DNA from 3 places in the Planococcus sp. S3-L1 genome. Region 3 is predicted to be linked to each of the others. Evidence: riboswitches for the same ligand, from Rfam matches in the RefSeq annotation. Region 3 holds a riboswitch; each other region holds the start of a gene.

What was found. Region 3 has a riboswitch for cobalamin ahead of QMF37_RS01565 (ABC transporter substrate-binding protein). Riboswitches for the same ligand answer to the same signal wherever they lie in the genome.
Region 1: it holds a riboswitch for cobalamin, as region 3 does, so the genes downstream of both, QMF37_RS15655 (hypothetical protein) here and QMF37_RS01565 (ABC transporter substrate-binding protein) in region 3, are expected to answer to the same signal.
Region 2: it holds a riboswitch for cobalamin, as region 3 does, so the genes downstream of both, QMF37_RS09920 (acyl-CoA thioesterase) here and QMF37_RS01565 (ABC transporter substrate-binding protein) in region 3, are expected to answer to the same signal.

The regions. Positions count from the first base shown of each region.
Region 1 covers NZ_JASISN010000022.1:31,713-40,065, reverse strand. The annotation lists gene QMF37_RS15680 (ABC transporter substrate-binding protein) at 1-190, opposite strand, end outside; gene QMF37_RS15675 (MDR family MFS transporter) at 288-1,538, shown strand; gene QMF37_RS15670 (GNAT family N-acetyltransferase) at 1,570-2,058, shown strand; gene QMF37_RS15665 (GGDEF domain-containing protein) at 2,262-3,377, shown strand; gene QMF37_RS15660 (HNH endonuclease) at 3,565-4,518, shown strand; cobalamin riboswitch at 4,574-4,767, shown strand; gene QMF37_RS15655 (hypothetical protein) at 4,931-5,479, shown strand; gene QMF37_RS15650 (ABC transporter substrate-binding protein) at 5,476-6,420, shown strand; gene QMF37_RS15645 (arylamine N-acetyltransferase family protein) at 6,479-7,237, opposite strand; gene QMF37_RS15640 (LacI family DNA-binding transcriptional regulator) at 7,397-8,353, shown strand, end outside.
Region 2 covers NZ_JASISN010000008.1:109,314-117,666, forward strand. The annotation lists gene QMF37_RS09915 (ribonucleoside-diphosphate reductase subunit alpha) at 1-2,012, opposite strand, end outside; gene QMF37_RS09920 (acyl-CoA thioesterase) at 2,014-2,499, opposite strand; cobalamin riboswitch at 2,649-2,825, opposite strand; gene QMF37_RS09925 (PAS domain S-box protein) at 2,922-3,698, opposite strand; gene QMF37_RS09930 (DUF3934 family protein) at 3,906-4,091, opposite strand; gene QMF37_RS09935 (TetR/AcrR family transcriptional regulator) at 4,178-4,783, opposite strand; gene QMF37_RS09940 (GTP pyrophosphokinase) at 4,806-5,543, opposite strand; gene QMF37_RS09945 (glutathione peroxidase) at 5,806-6,282, opposite strand; gene QMF37_RS09950 (MarR family winged helix-turn-helix transcriptional regulator) at 6,322-6,759, opposite strand; gene QMF37_RS09955 (organic hydroperoxide resistance protein) at 6,783-7,202, opposite strand; gene QMF37_RS09960 (methyltransferase family protein) at 7,348-7,905, opposite strand; gene QMF37_RS09965 (b(o/a)3-type cytochrome-c oxidase subunit 1) at 8,136-8,353, opposite strand, start outside.
Region 3 covers NZ_JASISN010000001.1:314,800-323,152, forward strand. The annotation lists gene QMF37_RS01550 (cation:proton antiporter) at 1-440, shown strand, start outside; gene QMF37_RS01555 (YwiB family protein) at 634-1,041, shown strand; gene argS (arginine--tRNA ligase) at 1,041-2,702, shown strand; cobalamin riboswitch at 2,747-2,933, shown strand; gene QMF37_RS01565 (ABC transporter substrate-binding protein) at 3,107-4,078, shown strand; gene QMF37_RS01570 (FecCD family ABC transporter permease) at 4,062-5,063, shown strand; gene QMF37_RS01575 (adenosylcobinamide amidohydrolase) at 5,066-6,529, shown strand; gene cbiB (adenosylcobinamide-phosphate synthase CbiB) at 6,529-7,482, shown strand; gene QMF37_RS01585 (pyridoxal phosphate-dependent aminotransferase) at 7,469-8,353, shown strand, end outside.

The DNA of each region.
Region 1 (8,353 bases), on a different contig from region 3:
GGTGCCACTGAAGATGCGAGGCGTTCCCTCTACCTTGGCCTGAAATAAACGTAAACCAACCCTCATCAGACCATTTGCGGAGAAGACGTGCCGTTTGTTTTGTGCTTAAACCGAGTTTGTTTGCTAATTGAGTTTGTTTAATATTGCCAGATGGGACAGTTCGCCATAACGCTAAAAGAATTTTTTCCATAATGCCTCCTGTTAAAAGTGGACATAACTATAAAAATTGTCTATTTTTAGTATTTTCCGTCTAGTTTAATATACATAAGACAAAGGAGGCTGACAAGATGAAATGGAAAGACTATCCACAGAATATTAAAGTGCGTTTAATTACTTCTTTTTTTAATCGAGCTGTGGCTTCAGCTGTGATGCCATTCATGGCTCTTTTCTTTGCACAGGAAATGAGCAAAGTTTGGGCGGGGTCTTTTTTGATTATCACCGTATTCATCGGTTTTTTTGTGAATATGATCGGTGGATACATTTCAGACCGCTTTCCTAGAAAAAAAGTACTGGTCATGACATCTTTCTTGAGTGCCTGTATGTTCTTGCTAATGGCAGTAAGCTTGCTACCTACGGATAGATGGATTGGCTTGTTTGCATTAGCCTATGTGTTCTTCATAATTGCGAGTAGTTTAGGACGCCCCGCGATGCATGCCATCATCATTGATTCAACGACTCCAGAAAATCGCAAAGCTATTTATGCCATCGATTACTGGATGGTCAATTTGTCGATGGCTATTGGCGCTGCACTTGGTGGCTTGTTGTATCTTAATCATCAAATTGAACTATTTATGTTGTTGACAGTGACATCTGCAAGCTTGCCAATTGCCTATCACATTTGGTTGAAAGATGAGCGTGTTGTGAGCTTGAAAAAACAGCATCACAATGTTCTGATTGACTTACTGCAAAACTATCGAGTGGCTTTTCAGGACCGTCCATTTGTTAAAGTAGTCATTGGATCGATGTTTATATTTTCAGCGGAATTTTCATTGAATAGCTATATTGGTGTCCGGTTAGCGGAAAGCTTTCAGACATTCACGATTGCAGACTTTGATGTCGCAGGTGTACGAATGCTTAGTTTGCTAAATATCCAAAATATGTTGCTAGTTGTCTGTTTTACTTTTGTTGTCAATCGATTCACGGATCGCTTTTCTAAAAAGCATGTTTTATTGACAGGATTATTGCTTTACAGTATTGGCTATGTCACGATTACATCAGCGAATAGCTGGTATTTATTGATTTTGTTTAATTTTATTGGCACGATTGGGGAGTTGGTTTATTCACCTGTCCGAAATGCGGAAATGGCCAATATGATACCAGAAGACAAACGGGGATCGTATTCGGCGTTTTCTAACATTTCATTTAGTGGGGCAGATCTTTTAGCGCGCTCGACCATTATTATTGGTGCTTTTTTAATTCCAACGATGATGTCTGTCTATATGGGCGTGTTGCTTATGATTGGTACGCTTCTTGTATATACAGGATTATTTGTCAGAAAGCCCAAAAGAAAACTGGCGAATAGACCCGAAATCATCTGAAAATTTCGTTTAAAAAGGTAGGAGAATGGCTGTGTTGATTAGAAAAGCAGTTCCAAAGGATGCCGAACAATTGGCTAGCCTAATGAAACAAGTTGAACAATCCGGGTTGATGCTATTTGATCCTGGTGAACGAAAGACGACTCCTGAGCAATTACAACAACGCCTTTTTTCAATGGGGCAAGAGTCAATTGTGTTCGTTGCAGAGGAAGGTCAACAATTAATGGGATATTTGTTTGCGATAGGAGAAGAAATCCAACGTAAGCAACACTCGATTCACATCGCAATAGGCGTTTCGCGGCGAGAGCGGGGAAAAGGTATAGGGTGTCAATTGTTCGTGGCCATGGAAGAGTGGGCAAAAGACAAAGAAATTCGCCGCATTGAATTGACCGTATTAGAACACAATCACGCTGCCATTGCGTTGTATAAAAAAAGAGGTTTTGTAGTAGAGGGACTCAAAAGAGAGTCGATTGGTATTGGTGGTAACTACATGAATGAATGGTTTATGTCGAAATTACTCTAGAATTTTTTTAGTCAATACATGCACTTTAGGCAGTCTTGAACTGAGATTGCTAAAGTGTTTTTTGTCTTTATAAAAAATACATGGATATGAAAAGGAAAAGCACAAATCAACTAGAATTTTGTACAATATTGTATTTAATCTATATTTTTAGACTTATTAATTGTAGACTATTATAGAATATCTTATGAATAGGAGATGTATAGATGGCAGCATTGCTTTTTTTCTTTCTTGAAAACATGGCATTAATTATCGCCTTATTGTATTTGGCGTTAAAAGCAAAAGAATTATTATTCCCAAACTTGACTGAATCAAAGTTCTTATATCTATTAAGTGTTGTCTTCATAAGTTTTTTAACCTTTTCCGTCATGTATAATCCGTATTTTTATATGGGCATGAGACTGGATTTGCGTGAAGTTCCACTTTATTTTATTTCATACATTGCTGGTTGGAAAGTTGGACTGCTATCTGCTATATTCCCGGCATACTTCCGGTACTCTTTCGAAGGTCCGACGGTTGTATTGGGTATTTTGCAAACGATTGTACTGCCAGTCGTTATTGGCAGCTTGTTTCACAATCAAAAATCATCAAATAAGTTTTTCAATTTATTGAATCTCAAAAAAATGATGGCTGGTTTTTTGATTTTCGAAATGTTGAAATCAGTCTGGATGTTTTTATTTACACCAGCAACTATTTCTATTATTATTGCCATGTTGTTTTTTGCTGGAGTTGCGGTATTGGCGATGGGTTTAATCACCAATGGAGAAAGTCGTCAACTATTGCTGCGAACAGAACTGGAATATTACTCAAATCAAGATCCGATGACGCAGTTGCCCAATATCCGTTTTTTCAAAAAGACACTAGCGCCGTTGATTGTGCAACAAATTCCACTCGCCATTGTTATGATGGATGTGGATTATTTCAAAATTTACAATGATACACATGGGCATCAAAAGGGAGATGCCGTACTTCGTTCGCTTGGCCAATTAATGAAAGACAATACGCGTAGCAAAGATCATGTAGCTCGTTATGGAGGAGAAGAATTTATTTTTTGCATTACGAACCCTCAAGACCAACGTGAAGCTTTGATGCTTGCTGAAATTGTTAGAAAACAAATAGAGCTTTATCCGTTTGTCGGAGAAGAGTTGCAACCGGCAGGAAAACTAACAGTGTCAATGGGTGTCAGCATGAGTACAGGAGACAAAAGCTTAGATGAATTGATTGGTGAAGCCGATAATGCCATGTATGAATCAAAGCATAATGGAAGAAATTGTGTGACAGCTCATTCTGAAATAAACGCACGTGAATTGGTAAAATCTTAATCGGAAAAAATGATGAAACAGTCACTGTGTATAGTGGCTGTTTTTGCTGCGGCGCTTATGCTTTTCTTAATCCCAACAAAAGCTTTGGATTTGAGTTAAAATAAAAGGAAAGGTTTTTCTTTATCTAACTTGATTTATTACATAGGAGTCATTGAATTTCAGCAATGTTATTATTAGGAGGATATTCATGAATAGTTTTATTGTTATGCAAGGAGAGACCTATCAAGAAGAACGCAACGCAGAGGTTCTTTGGTCACCGAGGGTTGATAAATCGGGGATGATTCCACACTCTTGGAAACGAATGCAGGAGTTAAAAAAAGGCGATATCGTTTTTCATTATGTAAAAGGATTTTTAGTAGCTATTAGTCATGTACGAGAAGATTGTAAACATGGAACCAAACCTAAAAGTACAGACGAGCAGCAGGACAGCACTGAAGAGGTATTTATCGCACGGGCTGTTTATCGCGAATTGGACAATCCGTTATCCATTAAGGCGTTTTTTAGCGACATAGAGCCTTTACTGCCCGTAAAATACGCGGCATTTCAAGAAGATGCTAGTGGCAATTCAGGTTATTTGTATCCATGCAATGAAGAACTGGCGATGAAATTTTTAGAACTAATTAGCGCCTTAAATATTTTCACCTTGGAAGTCGAACAATTGGAGTTGTCAATGGAAGTGATTAAAAAAACAGAGCATGATCCATTAATCAGCTTGATTGCAGAAGCAGAACTACAAATCAAAACGAAAATGCGTAGAGGTAAAGAACAATTCAGAGATAGTTTATTGCCGCTTTGGAACGGAGAATGTCCACTTTGTGGAATTGGTATTGACACTGTGTTGAAAGCGACGCATGCCAAGCCTTGGAAAGACAGCTCAGCTGAAGAGCGGCTAGATGCTTTTAATGGCATCTTACTTTGTGCCAATCATGCTGCTTTGTATTCAGCGGGGTTCATCGCATTTACCGGAGGCGGAAGTCTCCGTATTTCGAGTCAAATTCCAGAAGAACATTATCCCACCTACCAATTAAAAAGAGGGATAAAAATACCCGTTTCGCCAGAGCATGCTCTTTATTTAAGATGGCATAAACGAATCGTTTTTGCCGAACTGCCTAAAGTGAAACTGCTGGTCAATCAACAATAATCGTTCGATAAGTATGTCTTTTGTCGTACGACATATGCTAAACTAGAAACAAGTGAATAATCATGCAGAAAAAAGGTGCTGATTCGTCAGCATAACAGGGAACCCGGTTAGATTCCGGGGCTGTTTCCGCAACTGTAAGTGCGTATGAAATAAGAAAATGCCACTGTTTAGTGTTACCAACTAAACGGGAAGGTTCTTAAAGTAAAGCGATGCACAAGCCAGGAGACCTACCTTTTTTTGAACGTATTTTTACTCTTCGGAAGATAAGGGAATCATACGGCAACGTTTCTATTTTGACTGCTGAAGTATGTCTCTAAATAGCTATGCCGCCGTCCTCTTTTGAGGGCGGCTTTTTGCTGTTTAGAGAGCGTTCAATGCCATGATCTTCACCAAACGGAAGTGAGGTGGAATGATGAAAAAAGACATGCGTTATCTTTGTTATCCATTTATGCAGGAATCTGCAGTTACTGTGGATTTTGAAATTAGGACTGATTCGTTAACTACCCGAATCGGAGAAGCCCTGTCATTGACACAAGATATAGAAGCTATACAACGAGATCTGCAGATTTTACAACCTATGGCTTATCATTTGAACGGCTCAGTTCGCGGTAAAATAGCCGTTCATGAGGAAGACTTGATTGAGCTAAGTAACATGTATGATTATTATGTAAACTTCACAAAGGATAAAATCGGTAATTTTGTTTTGCCGCAAGGAACACACGCTGCATGCGTCCTGCATGTTTGTCGCAGTGAAGCGAAAAAATCAGTAAGAGCCTTGCACAAAGTGAGTTTAGAAAGAGAAATACCGAACATTCTCTTTGATTATGCCAATTTGTTAGCCAACGTGCTTTTTACGATGGCTGTTTATGTTAATCAGCATCACGGAGTGGAAGAAATCCCGTTCGTCAGCAAGTCCTATCCAACTAGACCTAAAAAGAAAGAAGTGACCAATCAACAATGAAAATTTCCTCGTTCAAATACGTAGCTATCGGAGCAGTTGTTTTAACTCTAGGTGCTTGTCAATCAGAAACAACAGAAAAAACAGATGCAGAACCAACGAATAAAGGAGAGGAACAAGCAAACTATACCGTTACAGATGATTTAGACAACGAGTTGACGTTTGAAAAAGTACCTAAAACAGTTGTCTCACTTATTCCAAGTAATACTGAAATTTTGTATGGCATTGGCGCAGGAGAAAAAGTGATTGGCGCGACTGATTATGATAATTATCCAGCAGAAGCAGCTGAAGTTGAACGTATTTCAGATTCAGTCGTTTTTAACGCAGAACGCATCATTGAAATGGATCCAGATGTCGTCATCGGTTATTCTACAGGTGCGCCAACCGGTTATGAAGAGTTAGAAGCTGCAGGTATCCAAGTATTTGTTATTGAATCAGCGCAATCTTTTGAAGATGTGTATGGCGACATCGAACAAATTTCGACCGTCATGGGTCTTGAAGACAAAGGGGATACGTTAAATAGCTCAATTCAGCAGCAAATTGAAGAAGTACAAGAAAAAATAGAAGGGGTAGAAGCGAAAAAACAAGTGTTTTTTGAAATCAGTCCTTCGCCCGAAATTTATACAGCAGGTCAAAAAACGTTCCAACAAGAAATACTGAACCATGCCAATGTCGAAAATATCTTTGGTGACCTCGAAGGGTGGCCAAAAATTTCAGAAGAAGAAGTCATTACACGAAATCCAGAAATTATCACAACAACGGTTTCTTATACGGAAGATCCAATCGGGGAGATCAAAGCACGTGAAGGCTGGAGCGATATCGAAGCGATTCAAAACGATCAAGTCTTTTTCTTGGATTCTGATATCACATCACGCCCTGGACCGCGCATTGGTGACGCTGTGGAATTAGTAGCTAAAACAATTTACCCAGATTTATTTAACTAAAACACAAAAACTCCTCGCCTTAAAAGCGAGGAGTTTTTTTATGCAGGAAATCATAGCGTTATTCCAAGCTAGCTGGATCTATTCCGAACTCCTCTTTTAATACGTTCCTCTTATCGGCTGGAGACAGCTCGATTTTTGTTTTTCGTCCATTTTCTGAGCGTGTTAACTGATGATCTGACAAAGTAATTCGTCCGTTTTGAGTTGCCCGAGTGACTAAGTCATTGTGTGTAAAAGAAGAGTCTTTAGATACTTGATTAAAGACACATCCTTCATGAAAGTCAACCAGCTGCTTTTCATCTGTTGAAAATCTATAAAGCACTTTTTCGTTCTCTTCATTTTCACGAATCAGATCATAATAAACGTCATCCACTTTTTCGATGCGGTAAGTACCACTGTGATCAGTATGGCGTTCACCACCAAGCGGAATTGGACTCATCGTCGAGTCTCCAAAACCGGCATCTACTAAGTAAAGCGTATCAAACTCCACGAGAATCGCCGCATGCGTATCAGTTTTGGCCCAAGTGCCATTTGGTCTTTGAACGGTTGCCGATATTAGTTTTGCTTGATATCCTAACTGACTGAGAAGCCAGTGAAACAACCCATTTAATTCGTAACAATACCCACCTCGCCGCTGATTAACAATTTTTTCATAAATTTTCTCTAAGTTTAAGTAAATTGGAACATGTCGCATAACGTCTAAATTTTCGAATGGGATATTTTGCATATGCAAAGATTGCAATTCAGTCAAATCTTGCAAATAATATTCTTGAATCGCAGAAGCGTTAAAACGAGCTAGGTATTTTTCTTTATTCATCATGACTAATCATTCCTCCTATTACTGTAAATGTTTTTTTGTAGATGCTATTCATTTTTAAGTGTAGTTATTTTTGCAGACGTGATACAATGAATGGGTAAATAAATTTAGGTGAAAAATCAGTTGAATAGTGAATTCAATTAGATGAAAAAAGAAGGTAGGGTGATAGATTTGGTATCAACGACTGATGTAGCAAAACATGCAGGTGTATCACAAACGACTGTTTCACGCGTACTGAATAAACCAGATCAAGTAAGGAAAGACACGTACGATAAAGTAATGGCTGCAGTGAATGAGCTAAATTATTCATTGGGTGGAGTAGAGGAGACTGTTCCATTTACTGCGAATGCGAACCAAGTGAAAGCAATTCATTTGGTAGTTGGATCATTAGATGATCCAATCTTTACTGAAGCCACCCCGGCTATTATAAATTATGCAAAGCAGCAAGGCTATGAAGTAATTAGTCATTTTATTGCAAAAGAAAATGAATCGGATGTATTCGATGCGGTATTGTCTAGCAAAGCACAAGGCATCGTTTTGATTTCTGTGTTACTGAATAAAGAAGAGTATGATAAAATAAGTGAATCGAACACACCGGTGATTTTGCTGAACTCTAATTATTCAGGTAGTCATCATTCAATTGGCTTGAATGACACTGAAGCTGGGTATTTAGCTGCCCATCATTTAATAGAAATGAACCATCAAGAAATTGCTTGGGTAGGAGGTACATTGAATAATCCCTCTTATAATAATCGTCTTCTAGGATTTATTCAAGCTATTCAAGAACAGAAAATCAAAGTTCGTAAAAAGCGGTTAGTGGTTACGGAGACAGATAAAAACTCGTTATTTAAAGCTTTTAAGAATTTACAAGCATTAAAGAAAAAGCCGACAGCTATTGTTGCTGCTACTGATGAAATTGCCATCCAATTACTGGATTTTTATCAACAGGAAGGCTATCAAATTCCACAAGACATCAGCATCGTTGGAATTGGCAATTCAGAGATTGGCCAACATTCATCTCTGAACTTAACTTCTGTCGGAACGTCCGATAGCCTGGAAAATTTAGGTCAAGAAGCGGTAAAAAGACTATTTGATATGCTTCTTTACAATCAAGACGAA
Region 2 (8,353 bases), on a different contig from region 3:
TTAAATTTGAAATTCTTTTTCTCTTCTGCGTATTCCACTGCGTATAGCGGATCAATGCCGTCTGTTGAACCACCAATTTTCGCAGTTGATGAGTTAGGTGCAACAGCCATCATCCAGCCATTTCGAACTCCTGTTGTTGCCACTTGCTGTTGCAAGTCATTCCACCGCTCACTTGTGTAGTTGCGACGTTCAAAATACTCGCCTGTGTGCCATTCAGAACCTAAAAACTGACTGAACGCGCCTTTTTCTTCTGCTAGTTGCATAGAAGCACGTATCGTTTGATAAGCAATTTCCTCGTAAAGCTTATCGGCAAACTCAACCGCTTTTTCACTTTCCCAATGGATGCCTTCAAGTGCAAGTAAGTGGTGCCATCCGAACGTTCCTAAACCAATTGCGCGGTATTTTTTATTTGTTGCTTCAGCTTGTCCTACTGAAATCGTATTCAAGTCAATGACATTATCAAGCATGCGTGTTTGAATCGGCACTAAACGCGCTAATACGTCCGCTCCAACCGCTCTTGGCAAGTTGATCGATGACAAATTACAAACCACAAAATCGCCTGGTTTGCGGATCATGACGAGGTTGCCGTCTTCATCAGTATATTCTTTAACAATAGTAGTAGCTGACATATTTTGCATAATTTCTGTACATAAGTTACTGCAATAAATCGATGTCAGCCCGCGACCTCTTGTGTGCTTGTTCGGGTTTTGACGATTGACTTCGTCACGGTAAAACATATACGGTGTGCCAGTTTCTAGCTGAGACACCATGATGCGCGCCATAATCTCCATTGCGCGGTAAGTTTTACGCGGCAACAACGGATGATCAACTGCTTCTTGGTATTTTTCGCTAAAGTATTTGGTGTCTTTTTCATCGTAAAAATCTTCAAGTCCTAAGGCATTGCCATTTGCGTCTTTCCAACCCATCACTTGCTTAACTTGGTGCGGACAAAACGTATGCCACTCGCCAATACTGCGTCCGTTTTCGTCTTTTTCTTGCAAACGCTCCATAAACAAATCTGGAAGTGACACACCTGTGAAAATATCATGTGCTTTACGGCGCTCATCGCCATTATTGGTTTTCAAATCCAAGAAGCCATTCATAATGTCTTTATGGAAGACATCTAAGTAAATCGCGACAGCTCCTTGACGCTGACCTAATTGATCCACACTGACCGCCGTATCGTTAAGCAAGCGAATCCACGGTACAACGCCTGAGGAATTGCCTTTGAATTTTTTAATGTCTGAGCCTAACGCTCTTACTTTGCCGTAATAAATGCCGATGCCCCCACCATCTTTACTAAGACGCGCGATATCCCAGTTGTTTAAGTAAATGCCGTCTAAAGAATCGTCTACCGTATCGATAAAGCACGAAGACAATTGCCCAAAACTTTTACCTGCATTCGATAAAGTTGGAGTCGCAACGGTCATATACAAATGACTCATCGCCCAATACGCTTCTTTAACAAGCTCTAATCGACGCTCTTGCGGCTCATTTTGCATCAACGTCATGGCAATAACTAAAAAGCGCTCTTGCGGGAGTTCAAACAACTGCCCTTCATAGTCTTTTGCCAAATAACGATCTGCCAGTAAAAACAAACCGATGTAGTTAAATAGCAAATCCCGACTCGGCTCGATTTCTTGACCTATTTCTGTAATCTCCTCTTGTGAATAAGAAGCTAAGAGCTCTTTTGAGTAGATCCCGACTTGTGTTAATACTTTGATTAACTTATAAAAGTCACCATATTTTTCAGTAGCGGAATAATTGCGGCTGCTTGCGGCTTTCTTATACAAATCACTGACATACAACTCTGCCGCTACGTAAGTCCAGTCTGGCTCGTCCATGGTGATACGATTTAATGCATAAAGTAAGGATTGCTCGCCTTTTGCTTGTTCAGCGAGTTTTGCTGCTCGCTCTAGTAGCTCGCGCGTATCTAGTCCATAAACCTCAGTTGCTCGCTTGAGCGCTTTTTCTACTGCGTCCATTTCTGTTGTATCTGTTTTCATATTCATATCAGCATAACTCCTTTGCGAATTCGTTTACTTTCATGCGTCGTTGCTTCCGCTCTTGTGCGCTTTTGAATAATTCTTTTTCAGCAGGAGTTTCCGGTATAACACCAACGACTGGCGTCGGTTTGCCGTCACCGTCGACTGCAACCATTGTCAAAATGGCTGTCGTCGTCAAATTTCTATTGCCGGTTTCAATTTGTTGGCATTCAGCTTTAACGTACACTTCCATCGATGTTCTACCTGTCGATATCACAACACCTTCTAGGATGAAGATGTCCCCTACTTTAGCAGAAGATAAAAAATTTACCGTATCAATCGAAGCTGTTACGACTGCTTTTCCGCTGTGCCTCATGGCAGTAATCGCGGCAATTTCATCAATATACGCGAGTACGGTTCCACCGAATATCGTTCCTAAATGATTCGTATCAGGTGGCAACACTAACTTTGTTTGAATGGTTCTTGCTACACCTGCTGCTAATGGTTCTGTCATGATTGCATTTCCTCCTTCTATGTAAAACAAAAAAACCCATCCTCTCAAGGAGGATGGGTTGGAAAACGCAGAATAGCGAATAAAGGCAGCAAAAAACCAGCTGCTTACGCAGAATATCTTCGTTATCCTTCTCAACTCCCGGAGAAGATCATAAACTTAAAACAAAGGCAGGTCTCCTGGCTTGTGCGTCGTCCTCTGCTATCTCCTTCCCGTCCATTGGACAGTGGATTGTGATAGCTCGTCAGCACTTACAGTTGCGGGTACAGCTCCGGTATTATCGGATTCCCTTTTAAGCCTTCTCAGGCACCTTCATCACTATTTTTACTACATATAGTTATTAATATGATAAAAAACACTAAATATTGTATCTATACACTATAAACCACTTTCATACTTTTAACAAGACTATTTAAAAACTCGTTTTAATTAGCTAACAAATATTGTTTTAAAGCTTGTTTTACTGTGCCTATTGTCTTTAATTTGCTAAAGTCTATGCGCACATCGACAGCTTTTAATGCCAGTTCTGGTCGAATTCCTGTAAAAATAATTTGAATACCTAATAAGCGCATGATTTGATCAATTTTGTATAGAAATTCTGCAACCACATTATCGATATTGTAAATCCCCGAAACATCAATAATGAGACAGTGCAAATTTTCTCCTTGAACTTTCTGCGGGATAACATCGAGCAGGCGCATACTTCGGTCCCCATCGACTGATCCTACAAGTGGTAGTACAGCTAGTCCATCAATGATCGGAACAATTGGTGCCGAAATTTCGTTTTTAAGTTGCAAAAAGTCATGCGACATTTTTTTCTGAAGCGTGATGTCCCGCATAATAGACTGGATTGCTATCGTTTCTCCGTACTGAACCGGGTAACAATACAATTCTACATCGGCTAAAGTTCCGTCAAAACGTCTAACAGTCGTCTCCATTAATTCTCCAATCGTTCGATCTTCCATTCCTTTTTGAATCCGTTTCGTGATTAATTCTTTAAAGTCATCTGTAAAAACTCCTACTACATCTGCCCCTACAACTTCTTCTTGCTTCGCTTTAAAAAATTCAGCACCTGATTTGTTTATATATAAAACCTTCTGATTTGAATGGATAATTGTTGTCTCGTCGGAATAATTCACGATTTCTTGATACATTTTTTCTTTTTCTGGAATACTTACTAACGAAGTTGGTCCATTCGTCATATCCCTTCACCCCTTTCGTTTCGGAAACTATCTATTACTCATTTTACACTTTTTCGAAAAAACTTTCAGTATTTACCAATACGCGAAAATAACTCATTCATTCTTACTAATTTTACCACTCATGAGACAAAAATTCTTATCATCCATTGCGATTTCACATCAAATAAAAAAGAGCTGCCAGTTGAGCAACTCCCCCTACTTTCCTATCTATGCATCGACCCATTCAGAAGCTAGTTCTTTTTCTGTTTTCGGCTCGTCCGCTTTTTTAGTATTTTTGCTCGTATACGGTTTAAAGCTCTTGGCTTTGTTGGCGCCAGATTTCCAGCGAGTCCATCCTTTTTTGCCAGTTCCCTGACCCGTACCACTTTTCGGTTTCGCTTTTGCTTTGCTCATTTTAATCACTCCATTACTGCTACATTACTGCAACGATGAAGTACATCTTATCACATTAAGCCGTAAAATTAAACAAAATGTTCTTGTCAGACACGGGAAAGCCCTGTTCTCAACAACTTTAATTCCAATTCGTAATTTGCAATAGACTCATCAATCGTTAAGTTTTTAGCGAAGTATTCAATCCAATTCCTAACGGTCACCGAAATCATAATTTTAAGCAAATGGTATAGTTCTTTGTTTCCGGAAACGTTTAACTTGGTCGTATCGATCAAAAGGCTAATCGCTTGGAATTCTTCTGCAGACTCTTCTTCATTAACGATTTTGATAAATTTCGTCTCCACTTGTTCTGTCATGTTCAAAAGGACGTTTCGTTTAAAGTCGAGTAATTCTTCTTCTTTTACAGCAAATCGGTAAAATTCACTAATAGCTTGAAATAGATCCCCATTTTTTTTCTGCAATATTGCTCTGAAAATTTGTTTTTGTTCAACCGTGTAGCCATTCAGCAAGTAAAAATAAAGATCTTCTTTTCCTTCAAAATATTGATAAAAGCTGCCTCGAGAAATCCCCGCTGCTTTAACGATATTGGCAATAGAAGCCTCTGACAAAGATGCATTTGAGAATTCCTGTTTAGCTGCTCCAATCAAATGCTGTTGCTTGTTCTTAGGTAAATTATAAAAAGTTAGTTTTGGCATCGCTGTCTCCCTTTCTATCAACTTATGTCATTCTATTTAACGTGAAATTAGTTGGTAAACGGAACCGTTCTTTATCAATCAAAATCTCAGAAAGATCTTCATCATCACCAATCTGGTCTTTCAACTTATTCATACGCAGCTGAATTTTTTCCATTTTACGATCCAACTGTGCTGCTGAGTCTGCCGATTCTTTCAACTCTCTAATAATATCAACCGGAACTTCTTTATTGTATTTATAGTAGATCTTATGTTCGAGGCTGGCCCAGAAATCCATCGCAATGGTTCTGATTTGCACTTCTACACAAACTTCTTCCACGCGGTCCGACATAAAAACAGGAACCACGAGCAATAAATGCAAACTGCGGTAACCGTTTGGCTTCGGATTCTTGATATAATCCTTCACTTCAAGAACTTTTAAATCAGCTTGGTTTTGTAGCATTGTACTTAGCCGATAGATATCCGTTTCAAATGAACACGTAATTCGAATTCCCGCTATGTCTTTAATCGTCTTTTTAATATCTGAATGTGAAAGTTCGATTCCTTTTTTTGTCACTTTTTTCATAATGCTTTCAGGAGATTTAACTCTTGAACTGACATTTTCAATTGGATTATAGTCATGAACAAATTGGAATTCCTGCTGTAAGATATTAATTTTTGTATTTATTTCATCTAATGCGAACTTGTAGCCCATCATAAATCTCATAATTTCTTTTTGAGAATCTTTCATTTTTCGTAAGTCGTCTTTTATACTGGCTTCCATTTTGTTGTCTCCTTCAATTTTCAAACATCCACTTTATCCTTCTTCAACTATGAACCTGCTCTGCTCAATTTTGATTTTTCAGCGTACAATAGTAGTTTTATTTTTACATTTCTAAATCAAACGCACACCAGTGACACCTTGTCACTTTCACAAGTAAAGCTTAACATGACAGCATGTCATATGTCTAACAAGAAGTGACAACGTGTCATATTCACATACAAAAAAAGCCATGCCCAATCGAGTGGGCATGGCTCTTTGCTGGTTACTTGGAAAGTACTTTCTGAATGTCCTTTTCAAACGATTCAGGTGTATCTTTTGGAGAAAATCGTGAAACGATGTTACCGTTCTGGTCAATTAGAAATTTCGTGAAGTTCCATTTGATACCACTTGTCAAAAATCCTTTTGTGTTGCTAGTCAAATAGTTAAAAAGCGGATGTGCGTCTTCGCCGTTCACTTTTACTAAGTCATGCATAGGAAAAGTAACACCATATGTCATACGACAAGCTTCTTGCGCTTTTTCTCCAGTGGCTTCTTCTTGTTTAAATTGATTGGACGGAAAGCCTAAAACCACTAATCCTTGCTCCTTATAATCTTCGTACATTTTTTCTAAGCCATCAAACTGATCTTTCAGCCCACATTTTGTGGCGGTGTTAACAATTAACATCGCTTTTCCTTTGTATTCACTTAACTGATATTCTTCACCATTCGGTTTCGGTACGGCAATATCGTAAATATCCATCTGCCATCACTCCTTATTTAGTGATTCAAGTCATTTTCCTTACAAATCCATGGTTTTGAAAGCGGCATTCAACTCTTTTAAATTTTTCATCAACGCTATTGCGTTGACCCCCATAAAATTGCAGCTAGTGACTTTCTCAAAGACAGCTTGTTCAACCGCTAATTGTTCGCTTTTGGCCTTTTCCGTCAACGAAATGATAAATGCACGCTTATCCGTTTCGGACTGCTGTTTAATTAGCCTACCACGTTCAATCATCCGGTTAAGAATAGGATTTAACGTTCCTGTGCCAAGTCCTAGTCGCTCACCGATATTTTTTGTTAGCAGTTTGTCTTCATCCCATAGAACAAGCAACACGAGATACTGCGTAAATGTTAGGTTGAACGGCTCTAGTGCTTTAGCATACATTTTCGAAAAATTACTGGAAGCTTTATACACTTCAAAGCATAATTGCTGATCCAGTTTTGTTTGTTTTTCCATTCTTCTCTCACCTACATGAATTATTATAGAATGCTTAGTTCCACATCCACAGATCCTTGAATCGCTTTTGAGTACGGGCACGTATGATGTGCTTTTTCAACATATGTCCGCTTTAACTCTTCACTAATCCCAGTGATATCAACAACTAGTTTCACAGCTAGTTTCACACCGCCGTTGTCTTTATCCACAATCAGCGCAACAGTCGCGGTTACTTCGCTTTTCTCTATGTCCACTTTGTCGGCTTCTAGTACCAATTCCAACGCACTGTTAAAGCATGCACTATAGCCTGCCGCAAAAAGCTGCTCAGGATTTGTCGCAGTTGTTGCGCTTCCGCCAAGAGCTTGTGGTTTTGCTACGTCCATATAAAAAATGTTATCCGGTGAATAAACCGCTCCGTCTCTTCCGCCTGTATTAATCATTGTTGTTTCAAATAGTGTTTTCATTATATATGTTCCTCCATCCATTTATATCTTACACGATCTACATTAAATTATATCGTGTACGATGTAAAAGAAAATGCTCACACTTTCAATAAAAAGCTATTATTCTCCACAGAAGAAAATAATAGCTTTTGCTCAGATCTTATGATTAGTAAATAAACGGAATCAATCGCGCGCGCTGCTTCATCCACTGCTCATAATCAGACCCAAATTTCTCAATTAGCAACGCCTCTTCATAATTGATGCGTTGAAGTAATGCCCAAATCATGGCACTTCCTCCCACAACGGCTGCAATCATACTGCTAAAGAAAAGCGCCATGCCAATTGTGATCAACAACAAACCCGTATACAATGGATGCCGTAGCTTCTGGTAAGGCCCGGTACTGACGATTTCATCGCCTTCTCGAACTGTAACGTAACGTGTGAATTGTGTTTTCAAGTGTAAAATTCCCCAAAACCGTAAAAACACACCCGCAGCAAGTAAGATGACACCTACTAATTGCCCGACAACTACGAGTGATTCAAACAGTGCCAGTTCTTGCAATGCAAAAGCCACTAGAATTGTTGCGATCAAGACGCCGAAAATCGAAAAAAACGTACGTTTTTCCAACGAATCGCCTTGGCCAATCCCACGATTGCGAAAAATTAGAAATTCACTTAGCCAAAACACACTTATTGCTGTAAACAGCCATTCCAAAATCGTCATCGCATAAGCCCCAACTTCCTGTCTCTTTCTTTCCAATATATCGAAAGCTGTCACACAACACAATTGCGACTACTCATAAAATTAAAAAGACAGTCAAGAAATCACGTAAACTGATTTCTTGACTGCCTCCTGTTCAATCTTCTATAGAAGAGATTTCAACTAACATTGCAGTAAATGCGATAAACACAACCATTAACGATAAAACCATTGTGAACATTATTCTTCAACTCCTACCACGTTTTGAATCCTTCTGAGCCTGGCGGTGCATGTTGAATCATATGTGTTAATGGAATTGCATAGGCAAGTACAATGAGTGCCAAAGCAAGCCCAATCCAAATCCACCAATTTTCTAACCATTTTGGTGTATTGCTCATATCACTTTCAGCCATCGGAAACTCAACCCTATCTTTCGCTTCAACAGCTTTTGGCGAAAGGAACATCGTCATGA
Region 3 (8,353 bases):
TTGTTTTTAATGATTACGGCGGTAAAATCGGGATGTCAGAGTTAACGAAAAATGCGATTAATACATTTTGGGACGTCATCACACTTATTGCGAATTCGTTAATTTTCTTGATTGTCGGATTGGAAATTCGCAATATCGATTTTTCTGGTCAATGGTTGATCATCTTGTTGGCCATTGTGATTGTTTTAGTGGCGAGAGTTGTTGCTCTGTTTTTCAGTACAATGCCGGCTAAAGACTTAAATCGTAAAGAGCGGATTTTATTGAACTGGGGCGGGTTAAAAGGGAGTTTATCGATTGCCTTAGCATTAAGTCTCCCGGCAAGTTTCGACGGACGTGAAACGATTTTAATCCTAACGTTTGCGGTCGTCCTGTTTTCTTTAGTCATTCAAGGCTTAACCATCAAACCATTGATTAAACTATTAGGACTTCAGTCAAGATAAACCCAATCATACGAATGAAAAATAAACCGACCCTAAAATAAAGGGTCGGTTTTTGCTATAAATTTATCGAATTTCTCCATTCGCAACGTCCCGGTAAAAAGAACTGGTGCAAACAAGTAGGTGCTGTATTGAAAAAGCCGAGTGAATCGGGCTATAATGAGAAGGTTATTATTTGACGGGGAGGCGGAGAGACATGCAAAAGACAGTACAAATAAAACTGACAACGACGATCCGTCAGCCGGAAATGGAAGAACAAGTAATGGTATTGGAATCTCGAGGAACATTAACGGAGAAAAACCAGCTGCGCTATTTGCAGTATGCCGAGCAGCAAGATGACCTTGAAATTCGGACGATGGTTAAACTTCAAGAAAATGAAGCGGTGATTATGAGAAGCGGCGGCTTGCAGATGCGGCTCCCTTTTTTATTACATAAAGAACAAACCGGCAATCTGACAAATGAACAAGGATCGTTTATGTTGACGACGAAAGCGCATGAACTGTTGATCAGTGATACACGATTCAAGGTTCGATACGATATGGCATTAGGGTCAGAACATGTCGGTGAATACGAAATGGAAATACAATTTATGGAGGCTAAATAATGAATGCAGTAGAACAAGTTCAACACGCCATTAAAACAGCATTTGCGGAAGCAATCGAAAAAGCAGAGTTAACAACAGAATCAGTTGAAGTACAGTTGGAAACACCGAGAGATAAAACAAATGGCGATTATGCAACGAATATTGCGATGCAATTAACACGTTTGGCGAAAAAGCCACCTCGTGAAATTGCCGAAGCGATTGTAGCAAATCTTGATAAAGATGCAGCGAACATCCAAACAGTAGATATTGCTGGACCCGGATTTATCAACATTACAATCAAAAAAGATTATTTGCAGGACGTTGTCAAAACCGTACTAGAGCAAAAAGTAGATTACGGGCGTTCAACGGCAGGCGGCAATGAACGCATCCAAGTAGAGTTTGTTTCGGCTAATCCAACTGGAGACCTGCATTTAGGGCATGCGCGTGGCTCGTCAGTCGGCGATTCGCTATGCAACATTCTAGACTTGGCTGGATATGATGTATCTCGTGAATATTATATTAACGATGCCGGTAACCAAATTAACAATTTGGCTTTATCGATCGAAGCGCGTTATTTTGAGGCACTTGGCAAAGGCGACAGCATGCCAGAAGATGGCTACCGTGGCCAAGATATTAAAGACATCGCAGAAGCGCTGGTTCAAGAACATGGCGAAAAATTTGTCAGCATGACGCATGAAGAGCGTTTTGAAACATTCCGTCAACACGGGTTAAAAGTGGAATTGGCTAAACTGCAGCAAGATTTAGCAAACTTCCGCGTTGAGTTTGATGAATGGTACCCAGAATCATCCTTATACAAAAATGGTAAAATCGATGAAGCATTAGCTAAGCTCCGTGCAAATGGTCATGTCTTTGAAGAAGAAGGTGCTACTTGGTTCCGGTCAACAACATTTGGAGATGACAAAGATCGTGTCTTAATTAAAAATGATGGCACGTATACGTATTTAATGCCGGATATTGCCTACCATGAAGATAAATTGCAACGCGGTTTTGGCAAGCTGATCAACGTTTGGGGTGCTGACCACCACGGTTATATTCCACGGATGAAAGCGGCGATCGAAGCGCTTGGTTATGACCGTGATACACTTGAAGTGAGCATTATTCAGATGGTGCAATTGTACAAAGACGGCGAAAAAATGAAGATGAGTAAACGTACAGGAAAAGCGGTAACGATGCGCGAACTAGTCGAACTAGTTGGACTAGATGCCGTTCGTTATTTCTTCGCGATGCGTTCAGGCGATTCGCATATGGACTTTGATTTGGATTTGGCTGTTTCTCAGTCCAACGAAAACCCGGTTTATTACTCGCAATATGCGCATGCTCGTATTAGCTCAATCTTGCGTCAAGCAGAAGAACAAGGTTTACTAGCTTCAGAAGAGCATTTAAACTTGTTGACTTCTGAAAAAGAAATTGATGTGTTGAAAAAAATTGGGGATTTCCCACAAGTCATCGCAGATGCAGCGAAACAACGTGCACCTCACCGCATTACAACGTACATTCAAGAATTGGCGTCAAATTTCCATAGTTTCTACAATGCCAATAAAGTATTAGATGCAGCAAACGCCGAAATGACAAGTGCTCGTTTGGCATTGATCACGGCTGTGAAAACAACGTTAGCGAATGCACTCAAAACAGTCGGCGTTAGAGCTCCTGAAAAAATGTAAGCGAAAGCTAAACGGTTACGTGTATAATGAAACAGAATTCGAACTTTATAGCGATTCATAAAGGTGCTTATGTCTAAGAACATGAGTTAAAAGGGAAGCCGGTTCAACTCCGGCGCGGTCCCGCCACTGTATGTGAGAGGAATTTGCAATATGCCACTGAAGCAATGCTTTGGGAAGGTGCAAACACCAATGATCACAAGCCAGGAGACCTGCCTTTATGACAACACACCCATATGCCTGCGAGGAAAGGCTGGATGCGCATGCTTTTTTATGGCGTCCTTTCAATCCCTCGCAGAACTTTGCGGGGGATTTTGTTTTGTGTCAGTTTTAAGTAGTCCACAAATCAGCGTCCGCCTGCAGCGATTTTTATAACAAAAACATGACACTCTAGGGGGATTTTAATGATGAACAAGTTTTGGAAGTTTGGAGCAACAGCGGGATTAGCAGCCGTTTTACTAGCAGGATGTGGAGATGCGGCAACACCTGAAGAGGATGTCGAAACACCAGCAGAACCACCGGCAGAAGTAGCAGAAGTTGAATATCCGGTAACCATCATAGATGCAGTCGGAGATGAAATTGTTATTGAAGAAGAGCCAGAAGCTATTGTCTCGATGATTCCATCGAATACAGAAATTGCTTATGAATTAGGATTAGGCGAAAAAATGGTCGGCGTATCCGATTATGATAACTACCCAGAAGAAACAGCGGATGTTGAAAAAATTGGGGGACAAGAATTTAATGTAGAAAAAATTATTAGCCTTCAGCCAGACTTAGTGCTTGCACACGAATCGGGACTAGGTGTTGGAGATGCTGGATTGCAACAATTACGTGATGCAGGCCTTGACGTATTCGTCGTTCAAAATGCGGCTAGTTTTGAAGAAGTTTACGATTCAATTACAGAAATTGCACAAGCGACAGGAACGATGGAAGCAGCAGAAAAACTAGTTTCAGAAATGGAAGTCCAAGTGGCTGAAATCGAAGAACTGGCAGCAACAATTGAAGAACCCAAAACGGTCTTTTTAGAAGTCGGCAGCCAACCGGACATTTACACAACGGGAAGCGGCACATTCATGGATGAAATGTTGACATTGATTAATGCGGAAAACGTTGCTGGCGAATTAGAAGGATGGGTTATTATGGACCCAGAAGCAATCGTTGCAGCAAATCCGGATGTTATGATCACGACAGAAGGCGATTATGTTGAAGATGCAGTCGGTCAAATTAAAAAACGTGGCGGCTTTGCAGAAGTAACAGCTGTTAAAGAAGATGCCATCTACAGTTTAAATTCAGATATGCTCACTCGTTCAGGACCACGTTTAACTGCAGGACTAATGGAAATGGCACAGGCAGTTTATCCTGATGTTTTCAATGAGTAAACATCTAGTAGCATACAGCGTCTCTCTGCTGATTTTAGTAGGAGCCGTATTGCTCGGGGTGACCGTTGGAACGGTTTCTATTTCACCAGTTGTGCTGTGGAATCCGTCATCAGATGAAGCGGCGGCCAATATTTTATGGAATATTCGCATGCCTCGCGTAATTTTGGCAGGGCTTGTTGGAGCAGCGTTAGCGATTGCGGGTGCTGCGTTCCAAGGGCTTTTAAAAAATCCATTGGCCGATCCTTACACCCTGGGAGTGTCTTCCGGTGCCTCAGTCGGCGCTGTGACGACGCTCTTTTTTGGTATTTCGATACCGTTTTTAGGACCCTTCACCTTACCGGTTATGAGCATGATCGGAGCATTGCTGACGATGTTTGCCGTTATGAGCTTTGCAAAACTGGTGGATCGCTCGATGAAAATGGAAACCGTCATTTTAACTGGAATCATCTTTAGTTCATTTCTTGGATCAATTATTTCTTTAATGATTGCTTTAACAGGAGAAGAGTTACGGCAAATTATCGGGTGGCTGCTCGGCAGTGTGTCTATGCGTGGTTGGCCATATGTCCGAATGGCGTTGCCGTTTGTGTTAATCGGTTCTTTCATATTATGGCTAAAGCGTCGTGAATTAAATGCGATGCTGTTCGGTGAAGAACGCGCGCAGCACTTAGGCGTAGATGTCAAAAAGAGCAAAATGACGATCTTGATTGGCGGATCGGTACTAACAGGAGCCGCTGTTTCGGTTTCTGGAACGATTGGTTTTGTCGGATTGGTCGTTCCGCATATGACCCGTTTATTATGGGGATCGGATCATCGCCACGTTTTGCCTTTGTCGTTTATTAATGGAGCCGCTCTTTTGATCGTTTGTGATTTGGTATCACGAACGATTATCTCACCAACAGAATTGCCAATTGGTGTCATTACGGCGTTTATCGGCGCACCGGTATTTGCCTTTATCTTTTTCCGGCAGCGCAAAGGAGGGGTATAACAATGCTTGAAATAAAGGATCTAACAGGTGGCTACGGCGATAAAAATATCGTAAAAGACGTATCTTTTACTGTGAAGAAAGGCTCTATTCTAGGTATTTTAGGGCCAAATGGTAGCGGCAAATCGACCTTAATGAAATTAATTAGTGGTGTATTGCCAGCTGAAAGCGGCGAAGTTCGAATCGAAGGTATGTCGATTGCAGATTTTCCAGCTAAAGAACTAGCGAAAAAAATGGCGGTATTGCCTCAATTGCATACACACGCCTTTTCCCATACAGTTCGAGAAACGGTCTCGCTTGGCAGGTATCCGCATCAAGGGGGCTGGTTTTCATCATGGTCTGAAGAAGATGAGCGGACCGTTATAGAAGCCATGCGCTTGATGGACATTAGCCATTATGAAAAAACGCAAATTGACCGGATGTCTGGTGGCGAGCAGCAGCGTGTTTTCGTCGCACAAGCATTAGCGCAAGATGCGGGCATTTTACTATTAGATGAACCAACGAACCACTTAGATATTAACCATCAAAAGGAATTGCTCGATACCATTAAAAAGCAAGCTATTGAAAAAGAGTTAACCATTGTTTCGATTTTTCACGATATCAATTTGGCGTCTATGTATTGCGATCAATTATTGTTGCTTGACCGGGGTCAAGTTGTTCGAATGGGTGAACCACATGAAGTGGTTCGCGAACAGGATATTGAACGGGTCTATAAAACGCGAGTTAGCAATCACCCACATCCTGAATTACCAAAGCCGCAAATCACTTTATTGCCAGGAGTTAAGAATGCTTCAGCCATCTTCAAAATTCGGGCAGAAGAATTTCAGATTTCTAAAGACATGGTGCTATACAAAAGCCCCATTCCGTTAAAAACGGTTTCCTCAGCAGTCGTCAATGCAGGCTCCGGATGGTTCCGGAATTTTATGAATCGCCATGTGGATGCGTTTTATAATGTAGATGATAGTGTTCACGAAATGACGGAGTATATTGCGGGAAATGGCTTGAAAACGACGGATACAGTAGGAATGATGACAGCGGTTCAAACGCAAGATGCCATTGTTAAAGAATATGCAGGTCCTTTTGGTTCGGTCGTCATTGCGGTAACTGCAGGCGTTGGAAACGGTGTGGATGTCTCAAAAGCAGTAGAACGTACGCTACGCGTTGGTACCATCAACACATGGATACTAGTTAATGGAGTTTTGTCGGATGAAGCATTTATCCAAGCAATGATTACGGCGACTGAAGCCAAAACGAAAGCACTTCAACAAGAGCAAGTTAAAGATCCGCTGACTGGTACAATTGCAACCGGAACATCGACTGATAGTTGTTTGGTTGCGGCAACGCAACAAGGGGAGCAATTGCCTTATGCAGGGCCAATTACCGAGCTTGGAAAATTAATCGGTGTTGGCGTTTTTGAGTGTACTGTCGAAGCACTCAAATTATATGAACTAGCGAAAGCGAAAAATTGATAATGGCACATATTATCGCGATAGTGCTAGGTTTAACCATCGATCGTATGGTTGGAGATCCACCAAATTGGCCGCATCCGGTTCGCTGGATCGGCACAGCAATAAGCACATTAACGCGTCGCTGGAACAAGGGGGCAAACGCCTACCGAAACGGCTTTTTGTTAGTAGGAACTATTGCCTTGACCGTGTTTTTGATTGTTTATCTAGTTGTCGCACTGGCGTACTCGTTGAACCTTTTTGTAGGAATTGTCTTAGAAGCTTTACTGATTGCTTCTGGACTTGCCCAGAAGAGCTTAAAAGACGCAGCGATGGATGTTTACACGCCGCTGATCGATAAAGATATGGTGTTAGCACGTGAAAAATTATCTTGGATTGTCGGCAGAGATACAGCTGGCTTGAATGAAAGTGAAATAACGCGAGGCGTTGTTGAAACGGTTTCTGAAAATACGAGCGACGGTGTGACCGCGCCATTATTCTGGGCATTTTTGCTTGGAGCACCTGGATTATGGTTGTATAAAGCGGTCAATACGCTGGATTCAATGGTCGGTTACCATAATGAGGAATTTGAGAAGTTTGGCTTTGCTTCAGCAAAAACCGATGATGTGCTGAATTTCATTCCGAGTCGGTTAACCGGCTTTTTGATTTTAATCATGACAGAAAACAAACAGGCACTGTCCTTACATCAACGTTTTGCGAAATGGCTACAAGATGCACCCAAGCATCCAAGTCCAAACAGTGGTTGGTTAGAAGCGGCTACAGCGGTGCAACTGGGCATTGAGCTCGGTGGTGTAAATCGTTATCGTGGAGTCGAGACTTACCGTGCACGAATGGGAATCCCGATTTATCCATTAGAAGCACGACATATTCATGACACTGTTGGACACATGCAACGAGTCACCATTGGATTTTTCATTTTATTTGTTTTAGGAGGGATCTTGCTTGGTATTGCCTAATCACGGAGCTAATCCACTACATCTGTATAAACAAGCTGGAATCACTCCCCCTGAGCAAATTGTGGATTTCAGCGAAAACGTTCATCCGTTCGGTCCACCTGCATTCTTGGCAGAACAGTGGCCCAAAATGCTAGAACGGGTCGGAACTTATCCCGATCCACAAGGAGAACCGTTTCGCACAGCAGCTGCAAAATTTCATCAAGTAAAAGTAGACCAACTGGCTATAGGGAACGGTGCAGCTGAGATTTTCACTTGGTTAGCTAGAAGATATCGCAATCAACAAGTAGTATTAATCGAACCGGCATTTTCTGAATACCGCCAAACGCTGGAATCGGAAAACGTTCAGATCAGAGTGATTCAGCTGGGACCGGAAAATGGCTGGAAATTGACGTTGGAAAAACTTCAACCCGCCATTGTAGGCTGCACGGCGCTGTACATTTGCAACCCACAGAATCCTACAGGTATTTTGTTAGACCTCGAAACACTTAAAAAAATAGCGCAAGCTTGTTTAATTCAAAACTGCGAACTGGTACTTGATGAAGCCTTTATCGATTTTATTGGCGAACAAGTTTCGTTTATGCCGTTTTTACAGGAATTTCCGAATGTTATCATTGTTCGTTCGATGACCAAAATGTATGCAATTCCTGGGTTGCGACTGGGCTATGCGGTTAGTCAAACTGAAACAATCGATCAATTAAAGCAAGGAGCGGCACATTGGAATGTTAATGCCTTGTCTGCTGCGATTGGAGCAGATTGTCTGAAAGCAGTCAGTTATCGCTTCAAGGTGATTGGAGCCGCTTCAGCAGAACGACAGAAGATGCAGCAGTTTTTTAGTAGAAATCATTGTCGAACAACTGATTCTGCCGCTAAT